Regions from separate parts of the Bacillus sp. ISL-39 genome, predicted to be linked through region 2. Evidence: predicted binding sites of a transcription regulator. Region 2 holds the regulator's gene; the other holds the start of a gene.

Region 1 (9,670 bases), on a different contig from region 2:
AATCGCGATTTCGTTTTTCCCAACAAGCGCAATTTTGTCATCTTTGTTCATAATGAAGCTGATATTATCCAAAACCTTTACCCCGTCAATCGTCTTGGTAATTCCGTCAACTCTTAATAAGTCATTGCCGATTTCACGGTCGGGAGTAAATCCAACGTATGGATATTTACGGGATGATGGTTTGATATCATCCAGAGAAATCTTATCAAGCAGTTTTTTACGGGAAGTAGCCTGCTTGGATTTAGATGCGTTTGCACTGAATCGCGCAATGAACGCCTGTAATTCCTTGATTTTTTCCTCTTTCTTGCGATTAGTATCGGACTGCATTCTCAAAGCCAGCTGGCTTGATTCATACCAGAAATCATAGTTGCCGACATAAAGCTGGATCTTGCCAAAGTCAAGGTCGGCAATATGGGTACATACTTTATTCAAGAAGTGACGGTCGTGGGACACAACGATAACTGTATTCTCGAAGTTGATTAAGAATTCTTCCAGCCATTGTATCGCAGCGATATCAAGGTGGTTGGTAGGTTCATCGAGAAGGAGAACATCCGGCTTGCCGAATAGTACCTGTGCAAGAAGGACCTTTACTTTTTCTCCGCCGCCGATATCAGCCATTTTTTTATCATGAAGCTCCTCGCCGATTCCAAGGCCTTTAAGAAGAATCGCTGCTTCGGATTCTGCTTCCCAGCCATTAAGCTCAGCAAACTCACCTTCAAGCTCGGCGGCCTTCATGCCGTCTTCATCTGTGAAGTCTGCCTTCATGTAAATTGCATCTTTTTCCTGCATGACTTCATATAAACGGGCATGTCCCATAATGACGACTTTCAACACTTCCACATCTTCGTACTCAAAGTGGTTTTGTTTCAGTACTGCCATCCGCTCACCAGGTGTCATTGAAACATTTCCTGTTTGCGCTTCAATTTCTCCTGATAAGATTTTAAGGAAAGTCGATTTGCCTGCACCATTGGCTCCAATCAGGCCATAGCAATTTCCCGGTGTGAATTTAATATTAACATCTTCAAAGAGCTTGCGGTCACCATATCTCAAGCCAACATTTTGAACTGTAATCATTTATTTAGTAGCCTCCATTAATATATATCCCAAAGATTATAACATGTTTAAATGCTATGAGCGAATGAATGGAACATTTTTTTGTTTAATGGTGTTTTTATAGGGAACAAAATGGGAAAAGGCGAGTGTAGTAATTAATGAGAAAATTTGTTTCTTATTTATCAAAATGTATCCGTAGTGTCTATTGGGAAATATGCGATTATTTTTTATAGCTATTGTCAATTTTTTTGCTCATTTTCACACATATTTCATATTTTTCATGTAAAATAATATTAGATAAAGATGGTAAAAGGAGTTTTTGAAAATGGCTAAAAAGCAGCTGGTTGATTTTGTTAACCGTCTAAAGGAATCAGGGATAAAAGTCAGCTTCACTAAGCCAAAATCAGAATTTTTTTCCCTGCAAAAAACAGAGAAACATCCCACAACAGTGAATTCGCATTAAGAGATAGGCGTGCTTATCATTATACAGATTCGGCCTTCAAGAAGTATTAAGACAGATATAATGAAAAGTAAACAATTAAACTAAATTGAACAGCAAAAAAAGCGGTGCATTCAACCGCTTTTTTTGTGTGCTATAACTCATCCATTATATCTTCGAAAACTTCATCTTTATTGAAATCTTCCCCCATCGGGAATTTTTTTATGAATTTATTGTTTTTATCAATCAGGTAAGTAAATGTACTATGGACATAGAACCCGTTCCCTGGATCACGATACTGGAACTGGAATGTATCGGCAACCTGTTTGATTTTCTGTTGCTCTTCTAAAATGTCGGCTGGATCGCCTGTCAAGAAAATCCAATTCCCATCATTTTTAAGTCCGAAATTGTCCATGTATTTTCTTAAAACTTCAGGGGTATCCCGGTACGGGTCAATTGTAACAGTAACAAACTGAACTTCCTTACCATATACTCCTTCTTCGTTCAAGTCTTTGCGCAGCAGGTTCATTTTTTGTGTTGTCGTTGGGCAGATATCAGGACAATGAGTATAGATGAATTCCACAAGTTTGATGGTCTCTGTTTCTTCTCCAAAAGTATAGTGTTCTTCATCCATGGTTACGAGCGTGATGTCCTCTGGAATCTGTGCATTGGCATCCCTGATTAGAAAGAATGAAATTCCCGATGTAATGCCTATTAATACAATTAGTGAACTGATAAGATAGATTTTTTTCATAACACAATCCTCCCCCTTATAAAGATATAAAAAATATGAGGAAAATCATATGGACATTGTGTGAACTATGTTTAATATGGCACTTTCAAAAATAAATAAGTGAATATTCTTGAAATGTGATGAATGAGATTTATAATGAAATGTAAAAACATTTTCAATGTCTATGGGAATACAAAGGGGAATAAAACTTGAAAGCTGATAAAATTTTAAAATACCTATTGCAAATTGCAGGGTTGATCCTGATTAATAAAACTGGTTTTTATATTGTAGAGTTTTTCGAACTGCGTATTCCAGGGAATGTTTTAGGAATGATCCTTCTTTTCGTGCTGTTATGGACGAGGGTAGTCCGGCTTGAATGGTTTGAAGGCGCGGCGGATTTTCTCGTCAGGCATCTATCTTTCTTTTTTGTACCGATTTCAGTTGGTTTGATGACTCTCGGGGGAATTATCGCAGAAAATGGGATTCAACTTGCGGTTATTTTAGTTTTGAGCGCTATTGTAGGCATGGTGTTTGCGGGAGGCACTTCACATGTCCTGGTAAAGCGAAAAGGGGGGGAGAAAGCTGGGAACTCTGCTCACGATCTTTAGTATTCTCATAACATTGCTTGCATACCTTCTCGCCAGGAAGGCTGCTGGCAAATATCCATCTCCGCTGACTTCCCCGGTATTTTTGAGTACAGCGATTGTAATTACCGTGCTGCTGTTGCTGAACATATCTTATAAGGATTATGAACCAGCAAGTGAGATTATGACCTATTTTCTGGGACCTGCTACTGTGGCATTAGCAGTACCATTATATCGCCAAAGAAAAGTCATTTCTGCTTACGCAGTTCCGGCTTTGTCCGGTCTGATTTCAGGTATCGTCTCGACCATACTCTCAGCTGTGTTCATAGCTTATTTGCTTAACTTATCGGATTTGATCCTAGTTTCTTTGACAATCAAGTCTATTACAATACCTGTAGCTTCAGAGGTTGCCAGGATCATCGGGGCAGACTCAATTTTGGTTGCTGCGTTCGTCATGATTACAGGCATGCTTGGGGCGATGATTGGCCCGTTTCTTATGAACATCATGAAAATCGATGACCCTTTTTCAAGAGGGTTAGCCATCGGAACCATTGCTCACGGAATTGGAACAGCAGAAGCCGCCAGGGAAGGAGAGCTGCAGGGCGCAGTTTCAGGTGCAGCAATGGGAATGGCCGCTATAATAACTTCGTTGTTCCTGCCAATAATTCTCCCGGTATTTTTGTAAGGATGCATATGAAAAAGGAAACCTCCTCTGGTTTCCTTTTTCACATTTATTCAATATTGCAATACTCGATTGGACAATTTTCACAGTCGATTTGTTGTTTTAAGTAGTTCAGGTTATGGATGATAATTCTTTTCTTGTGTATCGAGATGATTCCTTCATCCCGCAGTTCACCGAGCATGCGGCTGACGCTTTCCCGCGCGGTTCCACAGTAGTTAGCTAAATCCTGGTTCGTGATTGGTACATTAATGTGGATGCCATCCTCCTGTTTAGTGCCATAACTATTGCTTAGCCTGATCAATGTAGAATACAACGCTCCTTTTTTGCCGTTCAAGACAAGATCGCGAAATTTAGTGATGGTTCTTCGAATATGGTCATTCATCCACTTAAGGAATTGGTACGCAAGCTGGCTGTTATTGAATAATATTTGTTCCAGATTTTCAATATTAACAGCTGCTGCTTCACCATCTTCAACTACTCGTGCATTGAATAAGTATCTTGGGCCTGCTGTAAAGAGAGTTAGCTCACCTACAATGTCGTTTTTTTTACATAATCTTAAATACAATTCTTTTCCTTCGGCGTTCATTTTCGAGATTTGTACCTTGCCAGACAGAATAACATACATCTCCTTTGCTTCCTGCCCCTCGCGGAATAAAAAAGTTCCTTTCTTGAATTTAATGATTTTTTCGGATGCTTTTATTAATTCGCTCATCTCATAAGTAAGGCTATTTTGATTTTCCTGGCTGGCCACGCAATCTCCACCTTTTCCGTCCGTTGTTTAAACCTAATTTAAAATGAAATATAAACAATAGGTCAATAGAGAAAATGTGAACAATCTTTTTTGGACCTATTGTTTCTATATTTATAACTTAATTGGATAAATGTGGTTGACTATCCTGATGAAATGGAAGTATTCTATTGTAGAAGAAAATTTTTTTATATTTGGGAGTATGTTTTATGTTAGGTGCCGTTCTTAACTAAACCGTTAATTTCATACGGTCAATCCGGATTTTTTAATAGGCCTGCAATGGGTTTATTTAACTATGCGCGGGATTGAATGTTAAGAACAATGAACATAGTAAAGCATGCTTGATATCCGTAAGCAGAAGCTGTGTCTTTGTACACAGCTTTTTCTTTTGGAAAGGAGTGCCTGCAGCCGTGTCTGCGAGGCATTTTAGAAGCCGCTGTGGACTTGTTCCAAAGCGGCTTTTTATATTTTTAAAGGAGGAAACTAACTTGAACGAACAAACATTTACAGTTCTTGGTTACGACAAAATAAAGGGTGAAATCGCTGGATTTGCTTTAACTGAATCAGGCCGAATAAAAGTAACGGAAATGCAGCCTTCCGCCAATCTGAAGCAGATCACATCATGGCAGGAGGAAGTTTATGAAGCAGTTGAAATTCTCAGGATTAGTACCAGTGTTCCGATCCACGGTCTTGAAGGGATGGAAACAGTTCTTAAGGGATTTAACAAAGGAATCCCGCTTCGGACAGAGCAACTGGCGCTGCTGCTTTCCTTCCTGGAAACCTGCAATAAGATCCGCCGTTTCATGAAGGATAAGGAGTTTGCCGCTCCAAGAGTTTCTCAATATGTCCAGGGAATCGAAGAACTGCCTGAACTTGCTGCTGAGATACAAAGGTGTATTCGGAACGGCCAGATTGATGATTACGCATCTAGGGAACTATTGAGGGTCCGGAAACAAATAGGAATCCAGGGAGAACGTTTAAAAGAGAGGCTTAACCAGTTGTTGAAATCTGCAAAAATAAAACCACTTCTTCAAGAAGCTGTTATCAGCCAAAGAAACGGAAGGTATGTTGTTCCTGTAAAGAAGGAATATCGCGGCAAGGTAAGAGGAGCGGTCCTTGATATATCGGCATCAGGCTCAACTCTTTTTATCGAACCAGAAGAAATTGGCTCATTCCAGGACCAGATGGAGTGGCTTTATTTAGACGAGCAAGCTGAAGTGGAGAAAGTACTGTTTGCCTTGACTGGTCTGGCTGAGGGAAAAGAGAAAGAAATCCGGATGGCCATGGAGACGATGGTTCACTATGACTTCCTGTTTGCAAAAGCAAAATATTGCAGGTCTATTGACGCAAAAAAAGTTGCAATTATTGATGACCCTGTCATTTTATTCAATCAAGCGCGCCATCCGCTGCTTGGTGAAAAAGCGGTTCCATTGAATATTGAAATTGGAACAGATTATCATGCTCTTGTCATTACCGGACCGAATACAGGCGGGAAAACCGTATCCATCAAGACAGCGGGGCTGCTTTCACTAATGGCACAAAGCGGACTGCTTCTGCCGGTAAGCGGGGGGAGCACTGCGGGAATTTTTCATAAAGTGCTTGTCGATATAGGAGATGGGCAAAGCATCGAGCAAAATCTGAGCACCTTCAGTTCCAGGATTGTCAATATAAAAGAGATCTTGAAGGACGCCAATGACAAGTCACTTATCCTTCTTGATGAGCTGGGCTCAGGGACTGACCCGGGAGAAGGGATGGGACTAGCTACAGCCATCCTTGAGAGCCTGAACAATAAGGGGGCGACTATATTTGCGACAACGCATTACAGCGAGATTAAAGACTTCGCTGACAATCATGAGGATTTCATGAATGGTTCAATGGAATTTAATCTTGATACACTTAAGCCTACTTATCGTCTGCGGATCGGAAAGGGTGGGGAAAGCCAGGCTTTTGCAATTGCGCTAAAACTGGGCATTCACCCCAAGCTGCTTGAACGGGCTCATGAAATAACCTACAAAGCAGAGCATGATTACACTTCGTTATTTGTGGATGATCCTGCTGCCTTGATAGAAAGAGAGCAGCAAATCACAGCAAACAGACATAAAAGACAGAAGTCTTCCAAGGTTTCAAAGAAGCAAGTGATAAAATTTGAAATGGGTGATAGTGTTCATGTATTAAACACTGGGGAACTGGGCGTTATTTATAGTGGACCAGACATTCAGGGGAATTACCTCGTCCAGGTCAGGGAGCGAAAAGTCGAGGTGAATCATAAACGCCTAAAGCTGAACTTGCCTGCGTCTCAGCTTTATCCGGAAGACTATGATTTCAATATTATTTTTGAGTCCAAAGAGAACCGGAAGCTGTTGAACAGAATGGATAAAAAACATATCGAAGAAAGTGTTATACGTGAAGATACTTGAATCCAACCGGGGGAATTTATATATAGACTCTGCTAAAAGGGCCTTTTTAACAGAAGGGCTCTTTTAACGTTAGCACAATTCTGGTATAAGGATAGATTATGCCAAACACCTAAGGGGTTTCCCCTATTCATTTATAGGGTTAAAAGCCTGCTCTTCAAAGAAACCCTCTATAATGCAAATGAAAACGCTTCGAAAATGGACATAAACAGTTCATGGTGTTAGCTATTAACAAACTCTGATTTCGGGTTTAAGATTAATCTATCAGTAAAAAATGTGACTTTATTCACAAATAGAGGAGTCTTAACAATGAGTGAACAGCCAATGGAACTAGCCATCAACACTGCATTAAAAAAGAAAGAGTATCTCAGTGAATCAAAGGGTAAGTACCTCATGCGTGCAGCGCTTGCTGGTGTGTATATCGGCTTTGGCATCATGGTCTCTTACCGGTTGGGTGAATATTTTTTTGATGCACATTCAGCAGCAACACCTATCGCCAGCTCGATCTTCTTCGGATTGGCACTTGTCCTGATTTTGTACGGCGGTGGAGAACTGTTCACAAGCAACACAATGATGATGACAATCAGCTCTTTGAAAAAAGTAACGACGTGGAAGGATACCATAGAAAACTGGATAGCATGTTATTCCGGAAATCTAATTGGAGCATTTTTCTTTGGCATTCTAGTCATGCTGTCGGGAATATTTTTATCACCAGAAAAAACACAATATATGATGGAAACTGTAAGCATGAAAATGAATACACCGGCTTATCAATTGTTCTTTCGTGCTATCCTGTGCAATTGGCTTGTTTGCCTTGCTGTATGGGTTCCATTTAGTATAAAAGGAGATGCAGCAAAAATCGGAGTCATAATGCTTTTGGTCTTTGCTTTTGTTGTCTCAGGATTCGAGCACAGCGTGGCAAACATGGTCCTCTTTTCGATTGCGCTTCTCGTACCGCATCCTGAAACAATCAGTATTGCCGGCAGTTTGTACAACCTCGTGCCTGTAACCTTGGGAAATATAATAGGCGGAGGCTTTTTCGTTGGCACTCTCTATGTATACCTTAATGCGAAAGGGACGGCGAAAGAGGAAAGCCAAACTGCAGACCGGACAGTATATCGACAAAATGCCTTAAAGCGAATGTAAAAACAATAAAAAATCCGCGGAGCTGTCCGTGGATTTTTTGTTTTCGCTTTTCGCTTTTCGCTGCATTGACAGTTCAATTTAAGCATATTCATGCAGTCTTATTCCTCTTGGCTTGGGGCCTATACGGATATGTGATTTGAAGTGCCTGAAGTGAGGTTTACAGAAAGAGCCTATGCTTAAGCAGCCTATCAACCTTTAAAGGAATTCAGAATCCACTCTCCAACAACTCCGCCTAAATAAACTCCTACAATTCCAAGTACACCTGCAAGAACTGGAGGTGCTGGAAGAGGAAGCTTCAGGAATTTAAAAAGGATACCTACTACTAAACCAGCAACTAAGCTTAAGATGATTTCTTTCATGTTTTCACCGCCTCTTTTGGCAAGATGGTTAATGAATTTTTACAGTGAGCAGACGTCTGATCACATAGCAACATTATTTTAACATGAGGTTGATGAAATGAAAACGCTTTATTCATTCTTTTATAATGCATGAAACAAAATGATCTATTCTTATATTAAAATAGTGGTAAAATATAACTCAATAACGCGTCAGTACGGAGGATACAAATGGACATGCACGTTAAGCGCAATATCTTTACTTTGCAAGGCTTTTATCTTTTTGTTTTTTTTGGCATAGGCAGTTTATTTCCTTTATTAAGTGTTTACTTAAGTGAAGTTGAAAATTTAAATGGATATCAGATTGGGATCATCCTGTCCATTGGTCCAGTCATTATGATTTTCTTCCAGCCGTTTTGGGGAATGCTTGCTGACATGAAAAATGCCCATAATATGCTCCTGACTTTAACTACCTTGATAACAGGTGTTGCCGCTTTGGGTTATGTTTTCTTCGATGGATTTATTTCGTTCTTGATCATCGCAACGCTCCTCGCGATTTTTCAGAGTGCAATCATACCTTTATCAGACAGTATTTCCTTGAAGTACACTAGCAAAGCAGGAGTCAATTATGGAAATGTCCGATTATTTGGTTCACTGGGATTCGGACTGGCGGTTTTTGTAATGGGCCGGTTGTCCGAGTGGAATCCACAAGTGATATTTTACGCTTTTTTCCTGACATTATTGATCTCGGCATCTTTTTCATTGAAAATGCCCAAAGAACCTTCAGGACGGCCAATAGGGCTATTCGCAGGCATGAAGGATTTAATGCAGATGAAGAAGTTTCTAATTTTCCTTGGAGTCACATTCATGATTTTCGGTCCTAATTTGGCCAATAACTTTTACTTCAGTCTGTTTGTGGAGGACCGTGGCGGCACGTATACTGGGATTGGTATCGCCTTTCTTATTGCAGTGTTATCTGAAATTCCATTTATGAGGGCTGCAGGAAGCTGGATTCGTAAATTAGGGCTGCTTCAGGTCGCTTTTATTGCAGCGATCGTTTCATTAATTCGATGGATTTTCTATTTTACAGAACCTTCTTTATCTCTTGTTTACGCCTCAGCTATTATCCAGGGCTTTTCTCTTGGATTGTTCATTCCTGCAGGTTTGCAGTATATTCGGGATATTACTCCCCTGCATATTACTGCAACGGCAGTAACGATATACTCGGCAGTCGGCAACGGATTAGGCAACTGGTTTTTCACATTCTTCGGCGGCATCATTTTTGAAGAATTCAGTATTTATGGGGTGTACTTATTTTTTGCTGCACTGACTTTAATGGGAGTTTTGCTGACAGTCTGGTTAATAAAGGATGAAAAAAGAGATCATTCGAAACAGGTTGCTGCAAACTGAAAATTTTGTTATAGAGTATTCCAGAAACCCTGTCCTTCCTTATAGAAGGGCAGGGTTTGTTTTTTGTTTCTATAAGTATTGAAAACAGAAGTATGGATTTAGGATTTATATCAAAAAATAATCTAA
Region 2 (9,670 bases):
TCCTGCTTTACCGGCTCACTGCTTTCTTTCTCAGCCGCACCCTGATTAGAACAACCAGTGGATAGAGCCGCTATAGCAATGCCGAAAATTAGTGCTGCAATCCTCTTCATTTCTTTCTCCCCTTCTCTTGCTCAATCTTTAAGATTTTTCTCTTTTTCTCGATATGAAAATTATGGAAATATTTATTTGTTTATTTCCAGTTTTATGATTCATTAAACCCATTTATTTGGAACTTCTCATTTTTATTACTATATATTTACTATCACTTGTTCACTAAACCGTCAAATAATACCCTTGACAAACCAACTCACTCCAGTGATTATTTTCCCAGAAACATCTTGAATCTAAGATTTTTCCATAGGTAATTTTTCATGCTTTTATTTTTAATTAAAAATATTCTAGCTGTTGGATTTTGTTGGATTTTGTCGGATTGATTTCAAATGTTAAGTTTTATAGGCATACAGATCTATTTTTAGTGTTGAAAAGGAAATATTTTCATTCATCCCATGCTGCTTCCTTCATTCCTTTTCTCTAATAAGTTATACGTTTGGGCACTGGTGAAATTTTCAGACTTTTTACTCATCTAGGGATAGTAGGAAGAAACCATTTTATTATTCTTCACTCTCTTAATAAACCGTAATAACACAATCTTAATTCGTTTAGACATTAATGATGGTCCTCTTTTGTTAAGGCTCTTTTCGTAAAATTTTTTGCTTTCTCAACCAAAAGTAAAAAACGGCACCTGAATTTTTATGAGTTCTAAAGCTATCTATATTCAGAAGTCTTCTCGAAAAGAGCCCGATCCCTTTTATACCCCCGATTTTTAAACATGTTCGAAAAGCAACAATCAATGGGAAAACAGCCATTTTTACAAAAGATTGATTAACGCTTTTTCCACCCAACTAGAGAAGGAACCTTTTATAACAACAGCAAAGAAAAAAGAAAGGAGCTAATACCCCTTTCCCTTTTCTCAACATTCCCGTTATTTATCTAACTGTGAAAAACACAATTTTAAGATGAATTTGCCGTTTATACACCTTGTGAATCAAAAACCGCAAAATCCTGATCGTCCAATACAAACATGGAGCCGTTCCATTTTAATCTATTCTGTATAAAATCTAATGAATCTGCGTAAAACCTTCCTGCAAACTGTTGGTACGCAAATAGTTCATATACTTTATTTCCGTCAAAATCGAGCTTTCCATTTGATGATTTCGCAACTGTCCGGAGACAACCATTGATTTCTCCGCTTGTTGTTATGAATATGTTCTGTAACATAATTGCTTATTAATACATCTGTAATCTACAAATTAACAACAACCACGATACACACGAACAAAATGATGATAAAGCGATTTATATCAAGTATTTTAAAAACTAAAAATAAGCGGCCCGCTTTGGACCGCTTAAAATTAAGGTAGACACCAACGAATTTATGATGGTTTTTCATTCTTTGCCAGTCAGTATTTAATTGTTCTTAAACATTTTATCCCATGTATCAAATTTTAATTTCAAGATCAACTGAAGACTTGTAATAATTAATGTAATTTCGATAGCTAAAGTGAAATCAATATCGTTCTTTCCCTGTATCTTTAAATTTTATTTTTGGGTTATAAATTATTTAATTGAATTCTTATATTTAGTTAATGCCTGGTCACTTACTTCAACTTTATCTTTATCAGGGATTCTTTTGTATTCATTCATTATTTTCATTGCTTCTTCCTTAGCTTGATTCATAGCTTTATTATCACCCGAACGCTGAGCTTCAAAATATTTCGCCTTGCTTCTGCTTAAATCACCATTTAGTGAGACTTCGCCCAATATAATAACCCCTTTCCAAAATATCTAGGGCGGCATTCTCCCCTATTTATAAGCCAATACCCTTGTACATTTTTTTAGCTGTTAGAAAAAGTGGTCGGCAAATTTATTTCTCCAGCTGAATTTTCCATTAACATCCGGATAAAAGCATTCTAATAACATCTGAACCTTTCGCATGAACTGTTGCCTGCCATCCGCAATCCCTCCTGACTTTTATATGTTAGCACTAACTAACAATAAATCTAAATAAAATTGTGGTTTTACCCTGCCTTCTTCTCTTGATTCACCGGAAAGAAAAACTTTTTCATTAATAGATTAACTAAAGGTGTTTTTGATATGAATTGCACCAAATAAGGCCTTATATTAGATACAACAGGATTGGTAGTAAAAATCAATGATTCTACTTTAATCTGTAATTTTTGAAGTTGGTCTGCTTCCGGTTTCCTTTTCTTTTCAATCTCTGACAATTTGTATTTTGAATAATCTTTCTCCAATAATGCTTCATGTATAACATCCGCAGCAACAATAGAATCAGCTAAAGCAACATTGATACCAATGACTCCAATGGGGGTCATAACGTGTGCAGCATCTCCGACTAAGACTAATCCATCCGTTGCCCAATGTTCCAATGTTAAAGAAATGACTTGTAGCTTAACAAACTGTTTGGAATTCTCTACTTGCTCTTTTAACTCTGGAAATTGTTCAATTACGAGGCTCCTAATTTCTTGATAGTTATTTTCTTTTACCCTGGCCTGCTGCTCTTTGGTAAATGTATATCCTATTTGCATTTTGTCTGGATACTTTGGAATCATGAATAAATTATTCTTCCCTGTAAACATATACATTAACTCATGAGGCAAGTGTGATGGCCAATCTATAGTGAACCAAACCAAATTACTGCGATGGTGTTCATTAGTAGCCTTAAATGATGTTTGTTTTCTTATAGTTGATTGTCTTCCGTCACTACCAACAGTTACATTAGCATAGATCTCATTTGGTTCTTTTTCAATGGTACCGGACACCCCATTTATATGATTATCTTCATCTCTAAGAATTGTTTTAATATTAGAGTTGAAATACATTTTAAAATTTGGGTGTTTTTTTGCTTCAACTAACAAGGCTTGGATAAATGTTGATTGAGCCATTTGAATGGCATAGGGATATTCTTGAGATATATCATTCATTTTAAATTCCATAATTCTATTACCTTTAAAGTGTATCCCCCCTTGTGCAATTTTCTTGTGGGGTTGTTCAAGAATATATTCAAGTAAGTTTATTTTGTCGAGTAACTGTAAAGTAGACGGCTGCAGAATTTCACCTCGATAATCACGGTCAAAGTTAGAGAATTTCTCTAATAATATTACCTCGTGTCCTTGTTTTGCTAATAATAAGCCAAGCAAAGCTCCTGAAGGCCCTGATCCTACTATGCATACATCTGTATTTATTTTTTTCATATATTATTCACCCCAGTTATAAAGTATTTGTTAGTTAGCATCAATATTGATCTAGTAGTTACCCAAAAGACTATAACAAAATTAGTAATGTTAGTAACTACTTACATTCATTATAGTTGGATTTCTGCCGGATGTAAATATTAAATTTAATTTTTTTTAAATTGAATAAGATATTTTCTATGCAAAATAAATAGCAAGAATGTTTGTATGAATTGTTCGCTTACGAATCCTAAATGGTTAAATGAAATTTATGCAGTTAAGAAGTGTAATTAATTTGAAGGGGTAAAAAGTAGAGAAGGTACCAAACTTTCGTTACTATTCTAGTACCTTTATGTCACGCAAGAAACGAAAAAAGAAGCTTCCCACAAGTTTGGTCAACTTATGAGAAGCTTCTTTCATTTTTCATTATGTTAGCAAATCGCTTTAAGACCCTTATAGATCAAGGCGTAAAGCGGCTTATTACATCATTCCGCCCATGCCGCCCATGCCGCTCATGTCAGGCATTCCGCCGCCGCCTTCTTCTGGAATGTCGGCAACTACTGCTTCAGTAGTCAAGAACATTGCAGATACGGATGCTGCGTTTTGAAGTGCATAACGAGTCACTTTAGTTGGGTCCACGATACCGGATTCGATCATGTTTACCCACTCGCCAGTTGCAGCGTTGAAGCCTGTGCCTACTTCTTCGCGCTTCAGGCGCTCAACGATGACTGATCCTTCAAGGCCAGCGTTGTGAGCAATTTGGCGAACTGGTTCTTCCATAGCGCGAAGGACGATGTTCACGCCAGTAGCTTCGTCGCCTTCAGCCTGGATTCCAGCCACTTTGTTGTATACGTTAAGAAGCGCTACGCCTCCGCCTGATACGATTCCTTCTTCAACTGCAGCGCGAGTTGAGTTAAGGGCATCTTCAATGCGAAGCTTGCGTTCTTTCAATTCAGTTTCAGTAGCAGCACCAACCTTGATGACTGCAACACCGCCAGCTAGCTTAGCAAGGCGCTCTTGCAGCTTTTCACGATCAAATTCAGAAGTTGTTTCTTCCATTTGAACACGGATCTGGTTTACGCGGCTTTCGATTGCAGCGCTGTCTCCAGCACCTTCAACCACTGTTGTGTTTTCTTTTGTAACCACAACTTTAGAAGCGCGTCCAAGTGATGTGATTGTAGCAGACTTAAGTTCACGGCCAAGCTCTTCAGTGATCACTTCACCGCCAGTCAATGCAGCGATGTCTTCAAGCATAGCCTTACGGCGGTCACCAAAGCCAGGAGCCTTGACAGCTACTGCGTTGAATGTTCCGCGAAGCTTGTTGACTACTAATGTAGCAAGTGCTTCACCTTCCACATCTTCAGCAACGATCAATAATGGCTTGCCTTGCTGGACAACCTGCTCAAGAACAGGAAGGATTTCCTGGATATTGCCGATCTTCTTGTCAGTGATCAGGATATATGGATTTTCAAGAACTGCTTCCATTTTGTCAGAATCAGTTACCATGTAAGGAGATGCATATCCGCGGTCGAACTGCATACCTTCAACAACGTCCAATTCTGTAGTGAAGCCTTTAGATTCTTCGATTGTGATAACGCCGTCGTTGCCAACGCGCTCCATTGCTTCTGCAATCAATTGGCCTACTTCTTCGTCAGCAGCAGAGATTGCCGCAACTTGTGCGATCGAAGCTTTGCCTTCTATTGGCTTGGAAATAGCCTTTAACTCTTCAACAGCTGTAACAACAGCCTTTTCCATACCTTTGCGGATGCCCATTGGGTTAGCGCCGGCCGTTACGTTCTTAAGACCTTCGCGGATCATCGCTTGAGCAAGAACTGTTGCAGTAGTCGTTCCGTCCCCAGCAACATCGTTTGTCTTGCTTGCTACTTCAGCAACAAGCTTAGCACCCATGTTTTCGAATGCATCTTCAAGCTCGATTTCTTTTGCGATCGTTACACCATCATTCGTGATAAGAGGTGAACCGAATTTCTTCTCAAGAACCACGTTGCGTCCCTTTGGTCCAAGAGTTACTTTTACTGCATTTGCAAGAGAATCTACCCCGCGAAGCATCGCGCGGCGTGCTTCTTCACTGAACTTAATTTCTTTTGCCATTGTAAAAAGACCTCCTCAGATTATTAATATTTTAACGTTCTGTCTATAATCGCAGTGATTATTCTACAACTGCTAGAATGTCGTTTTCACGTAGGATCAGGTACTCAGTTCCCTGGTACTTTACTTCTGTGCCTGCGTATTTTGAGAAGATAATGCGGTCTCCGACTGCAACTTCAAGAGCAACGCGCTCACCGCTTTCAAGAACTCGGCCAGTTCCAACAGCTACGACTTTACCTTCTTGAGGTTTTTCTTTCGCTGTGTCGGGTAAAACGATACCGCTTGCAGTTTTTTCTTCAGACTCAACAAGCTCGATAATAATGCGATCTCCTAGTGGCTTGATCAAGTGAAACAACCTCCTCAAATTATATGTAGATTATTTTTTATTAGCACTCGCCTCAATAGAGTGCTAACACAATTTATATAATAATGAATCTCCATTTTTTTTGCAAGCGTGAAGCCTAATTTTTTTATAAATTTTAGCATTTAAATCCAGCCTCTTTCCCTTCGACAGCATGTACTATTTTTCGCATATCCGTGGGAAGCCCGGCTAAAAAAGACCACCATAAAGAGTATGCCAGTTCACAGGAATTTTAACCAAAATATTCACGAGACACCCTGATATTTGAACTTTCCCGATGATTACTAGTAAAATGGATAGATAGCATTCTTATAATTGCTTTTATGGCATACACATAGACCGATCCGAATAGAAGGAGATTATCATATTGAAAAAGGAATACTGGTACGTCATTATCGCCTATATCGCCATGCAGCTTTCAAGCTTGATCGGTATCCCGATTGTTGCCTTTATCGGAGCCGCAATGGGAAAAAGCCTGGAGGAAATGGAGACCCTTTCGATTCCCTACTGGCTCGTGATCAGCTTTTCGCTGACACTTGTGATTGTGCTCCTGCTCCTAAGGAAGGAACGCCGGACAGGCGCCGACCTGCGTGATGCTTCATCACCGGCAAGCTCAGCTGTCTGGGCATTCGCAGGTGTATTCCTTGCTCTGTTCGCCCAATCGATTGCTGCAAGCATCGAGAACATGCTTGGGATCGAAATGGGCTCGGAGAATACACAGGAAATCATCAAGCTGATTGAAATGTTCCCGATTGTCATTTTGGTCAGTTCGATTATCGGCCCAATTTTAGAAGAAATCGTCTTCCGAAAAATCATTTTCGGCAGCCTGCATAAGAAAATGAATTTCTTTTTCGCCGGACTGATCAGCTCCGTCATTTTCGCGCTTGCGCATATGGAGCCGGAGCACGTGATCCTGTACTCAGCAATGGGGTTCACCTTTGCTTTCCTTTATGTAAAAACAAAGCGGATCATCGTGCCTATCATTGCCCATGTTACAATGAATACGATGGTTGTACTGATTCAATCCGTATTTAGGGAAGACATTGAGAGAATGATAAAAGAAGCAGAGAAAATTCAAAGCTTTATTGGGGGATTTTAAGTTATGAAGCAATCGCCTATATTTTCAGGCATTGTCTACATCTTGTTAGGCAGCTTATTCACCTATTTCGCCATCCAGAATGTAAATGAGACAGGCTGGGGATTCTTCAGCTATTTGCTTGTAGCCCTTGCCACGTTCGACTTTGGCTCTGGCATCAGGATGATCATGTTCCATTTCAAACTGAAGAATATACAGAAAAAATAGCTCCTTCATCGTGAAGGAGCTGTTTTTTATTCTACCGATTCAGTTGTTTCAGTATCTGTTGGATAATGTTTTAAGAAATAAATCAATGACTGCAGTTCAACCGCCAAATCAATGTGATGAATCCTGATGGACGCCGGCACATTCAGTCTCGCTGGCGTGAAATTAAGGATTCCCTTGATATTCGCCTGCACCAATCGGTCTGTTATCGGCTGTGCTACTGCTGAAGGAACAGTCAGGATTGCGACCTGGATTCCTTCCTCGACGACAACCTTGTCCAGGTCATCCATATGATATACTGCTACGTCGCCAATCTTCGTGCCGACCTTGTCAGGGTCAACATCAAAGGCTATCTCAATCTTCGTGTTATTGTTTTTGGAAAAATTATAATTCAAAAACGCTGTTCCCAGATTCCCGACTCCAATCAAGGCTACCTTCGTCAGTTCATCCTGATCAAGTGTCTTTCGGAAGAAAGTCAGCAGGTAATTCACATTGTACCCGTACCCTTTTTTACCCAAAGCTCCAAAGTAGGAAAAATCCCTTCGGATAGTCGCTGAATCCACTTTTACCGCTTCACTTAATTCCGCGGATGACACCCTTTGCTTCCCTGAAGAATGCAAGTTCAATAAGAACCGGTAATATAGTGGCAAACGTTTTGCGGTTGCCTGCGGAATCTTCATAGCATCATTCGTCATTCTCCATCCTCCACCCTCTGTCCGTATTTCTATCTCAACTTTTCTTCTCTCTTGAAATCACCGTTTTTACCGCCGGTTTTTTCAACAAGATATGTCTTGCCGATCACCATGCCCTTATCTGCGGCCTTGCACATATCATAAACAGTCAGCGCACATGCTGAAGCTGCTGTTAGCGCTTCCATTTCCACACCTGTATTCCCTTTTGTTTTTACAGCTGCGGCGATGTTCAAAATATAGTCATTTTCATTTTGCTCCCAATCGAATGAAAGGTCAATGCCTGTCAATGGAATCGGGTGGCACATCGGGATGATTTCAGACGTCTTCTTCGCTGCCATGATGCCTGCTACCTGCGCGACAGCAAGTACATCCCCTTTTTTCATTTTATTTTCAGTGATTCTCACATATATATCTTCGTTCACGGTTATGCTTGAATGGGCGACTGCCGTACGGACCGTCTCTGGTTTTTCGCTGACATCGACCATCTTCGCTCTGCCCTCTTCGTTAAAATGCGTAAATTCTGCCATAATAAAGCTCCTTTCTACCAAATGATACACTATTTTGTCAAACTTGTGTGTGAACTTTGTTTCAATGTTCTCAATAATATAGCGGAATTTTAATACCATGGGACCTATAGCAGGGCGCACATATTGCCGTGCCTATATTATTGGGTTACACTATCTCTAAGGCAATAGAGGTGAAAAATAATGATATTATTACAAGTTAATCAGCTATCAAAATATTTTGCTGCTGATCTTATTTTATCGAATATAAAGTTTGAAATACAGACTAATGACCGAGTAGCGCTTGTCGGCCGGAACGGGGCAGGAAAATCAACCCTGCTGAAAATCATCGCCGGGTACGAATCACATGACGGCGGTGAGATCATCCGGCCAAAAGGTACGACAATTGGCTATCTGGCCCAAAATACAGGGCTTGAATCCGAGAAAAGCATCTGGGATGAAATGCTGGGTGTTTTTGATCATCTGCACAACATGGAAAAAGACTTGCGCCGGCTGGAGGAAAAAATGTCGGATCCTGGAATCCTGTCTAATCAGACAGAATACGACAGAGTCCTCAAAGAGTATGACTTGCTGCAGGTTCAGTTCAAGGAAAAAGGCGGATACCAATATGAAGCCGATATCCGTTCCGTCCTTCACGGCCTGAACTTCCATTCTTTTGATTATTCCACAAAGATATCCACTTTAAGCGGCGGACAGAAAACTAGACTCGCATTGGCGAAGCTATTATTGACGCGCCCGGATATTCTGATTCTGGATGAACCGACGAACCACCTGGATATTGACACGCTTTCCTGGCTTGAGCAGTATTTGCAAGGCTATAGCGGAGCCATCCTGATCGTCTCACATGACCGCTACTTCCTTGATAAGGTCGTGAACCAGGTATATGAAATCTCCCGCCATCAGCTGACGAAGTTTCCTGGCAATTACAGCTCGTATTTAGAGCAGAAAGCCGCGAATTATGAGCGGGATTTGAAACTGTATGAGAAGCAGCAGGATGAGATCTCCAAGCTACAGGACTTTATCCAGCGTAACCTGGCCAGGGCATCAACAACTAAGCGTGCCCAGAGCCGACGGAAACAGCTTGAAAAAATCGACCGTATGGACAGGCCTAAGGGTGATGAAAAATCCGCCACGTTCAGCTTCCAAATTGAGCGCCAGAGCGGGAATGATGTCCTGAAGGTGAATACACTTGCTGTCGGCTATCAGAATGACATCGTATCTGAAAATATCTCGTTCAATCTTTCCCGTGGGGACAGTACGGCACTGGTTGGACCGAATGGCGTTGGAAAATCAACTTTACTAAAAACAATCGTTGAGAAACTGCCCTCGATTAACGGCAATATTCAATATGGTTCCAATGTTTCGATCGGCTACTATGATCAGGAACAGGCAGAGCTCAGCTCGAATAAAAAGGTATTGAATGAACTTTGGGATGA

What was found. The regulator Rex, encoded in region 2, represses fermentation and respiration genes when NADH is low (regulators of the CRP and FNR family bind a similar motif). The targets are predictions, from matches to a motif close to TTGTGAAATATTTCACAA.
Region 1: J7E37_RS16520 (formate/nitrite transporter family protein) is a predicted target of Rex. The motif match lies at 6,928-6,945, and genes of this name have one in related genera.

What each region holds. Positions count from the first base shown of each region.
Region 1 covers NZ_JAGGQM010000022.1:132,009-141,678, forward strand. Annotated here, with positions in the region: gene J7E37_RS16485 (ABC-F family ATP-binding cassette domain-containing protein) at 1-1,074, opposite strand, end outside; gene J7E37_RS16490 (hypothetical protein) at 1,379-1,516, shown strand; gene J7E37_RS16495 (SCO family protein) at 1,647-2,246, opposite strand; gene J7E37_RS16500 (CidA/LrgA family protein) at 2,435-2,833, shown strand; gene J7E37_RS16505 (LrgB family protein) at 2,847-3,494, shown strand; gene J7E37_RS16510 (Crp/Fnr family transcriptional regulator) at 3,541-4,203, opposite strand; gene J7E37_RS16515 (endonuclease MutS2) at 4,728-6,656, shown strand; gene J7E37_RS16520 (formate/nitrite transporter family protein) at 6,963-7,799, shown strand; gene J7E37_RS16525 (XapX domain-containing protein) at 7,988-8,158, opposite strand; gene J7E37_RS16530 (MFS transporter) at 8,366-9,544, shown strand.
Region 2 covers NZ_JAGGQM010000015.1:37,110-46,779, forward strand. Annotated here, with positions in the region: gene J7E37_RS13055 (VWA domain-containing protein) at 1-110, opposite strand, end outside; gene J7E37_RS13060 (hypothetical protein) at 1,030-1,278, opposite strand; gene J7E37_RS13065 (hypothetical protein) at 1,618-1,821, opposite strand; gene J7E37_RS13070 (FAD-dependent monooxygenase) at 2,079-3,272, opposite strand; gene groL (chaperonin GroEL) at 3,732-5,360, opposite strand; gene groES (co-chaperone GroES) at 5,419-5,703, opposite strand; gene J7E37_RS13085 (CPBP family intramembrane glutamic endopeptidase) at 6,086-6,817, shown strand; gene J7E37_RS13090 (YdiK family protein) at 6,821-7,021, shown strand; gene J7E37_RS13095 (redox-sensing transcriptional repressor Rex) at 7,048-7,713, opposite strand; gene moaC (cyclic pyranopterin monophosphate synthase MoaC) at 7,743-8,237, opposite strand; gene J7E37_RS13105 (ABC-F family ATP-binding cassette domain-containing protein) at 8,418-9,670, shown strand, end outside.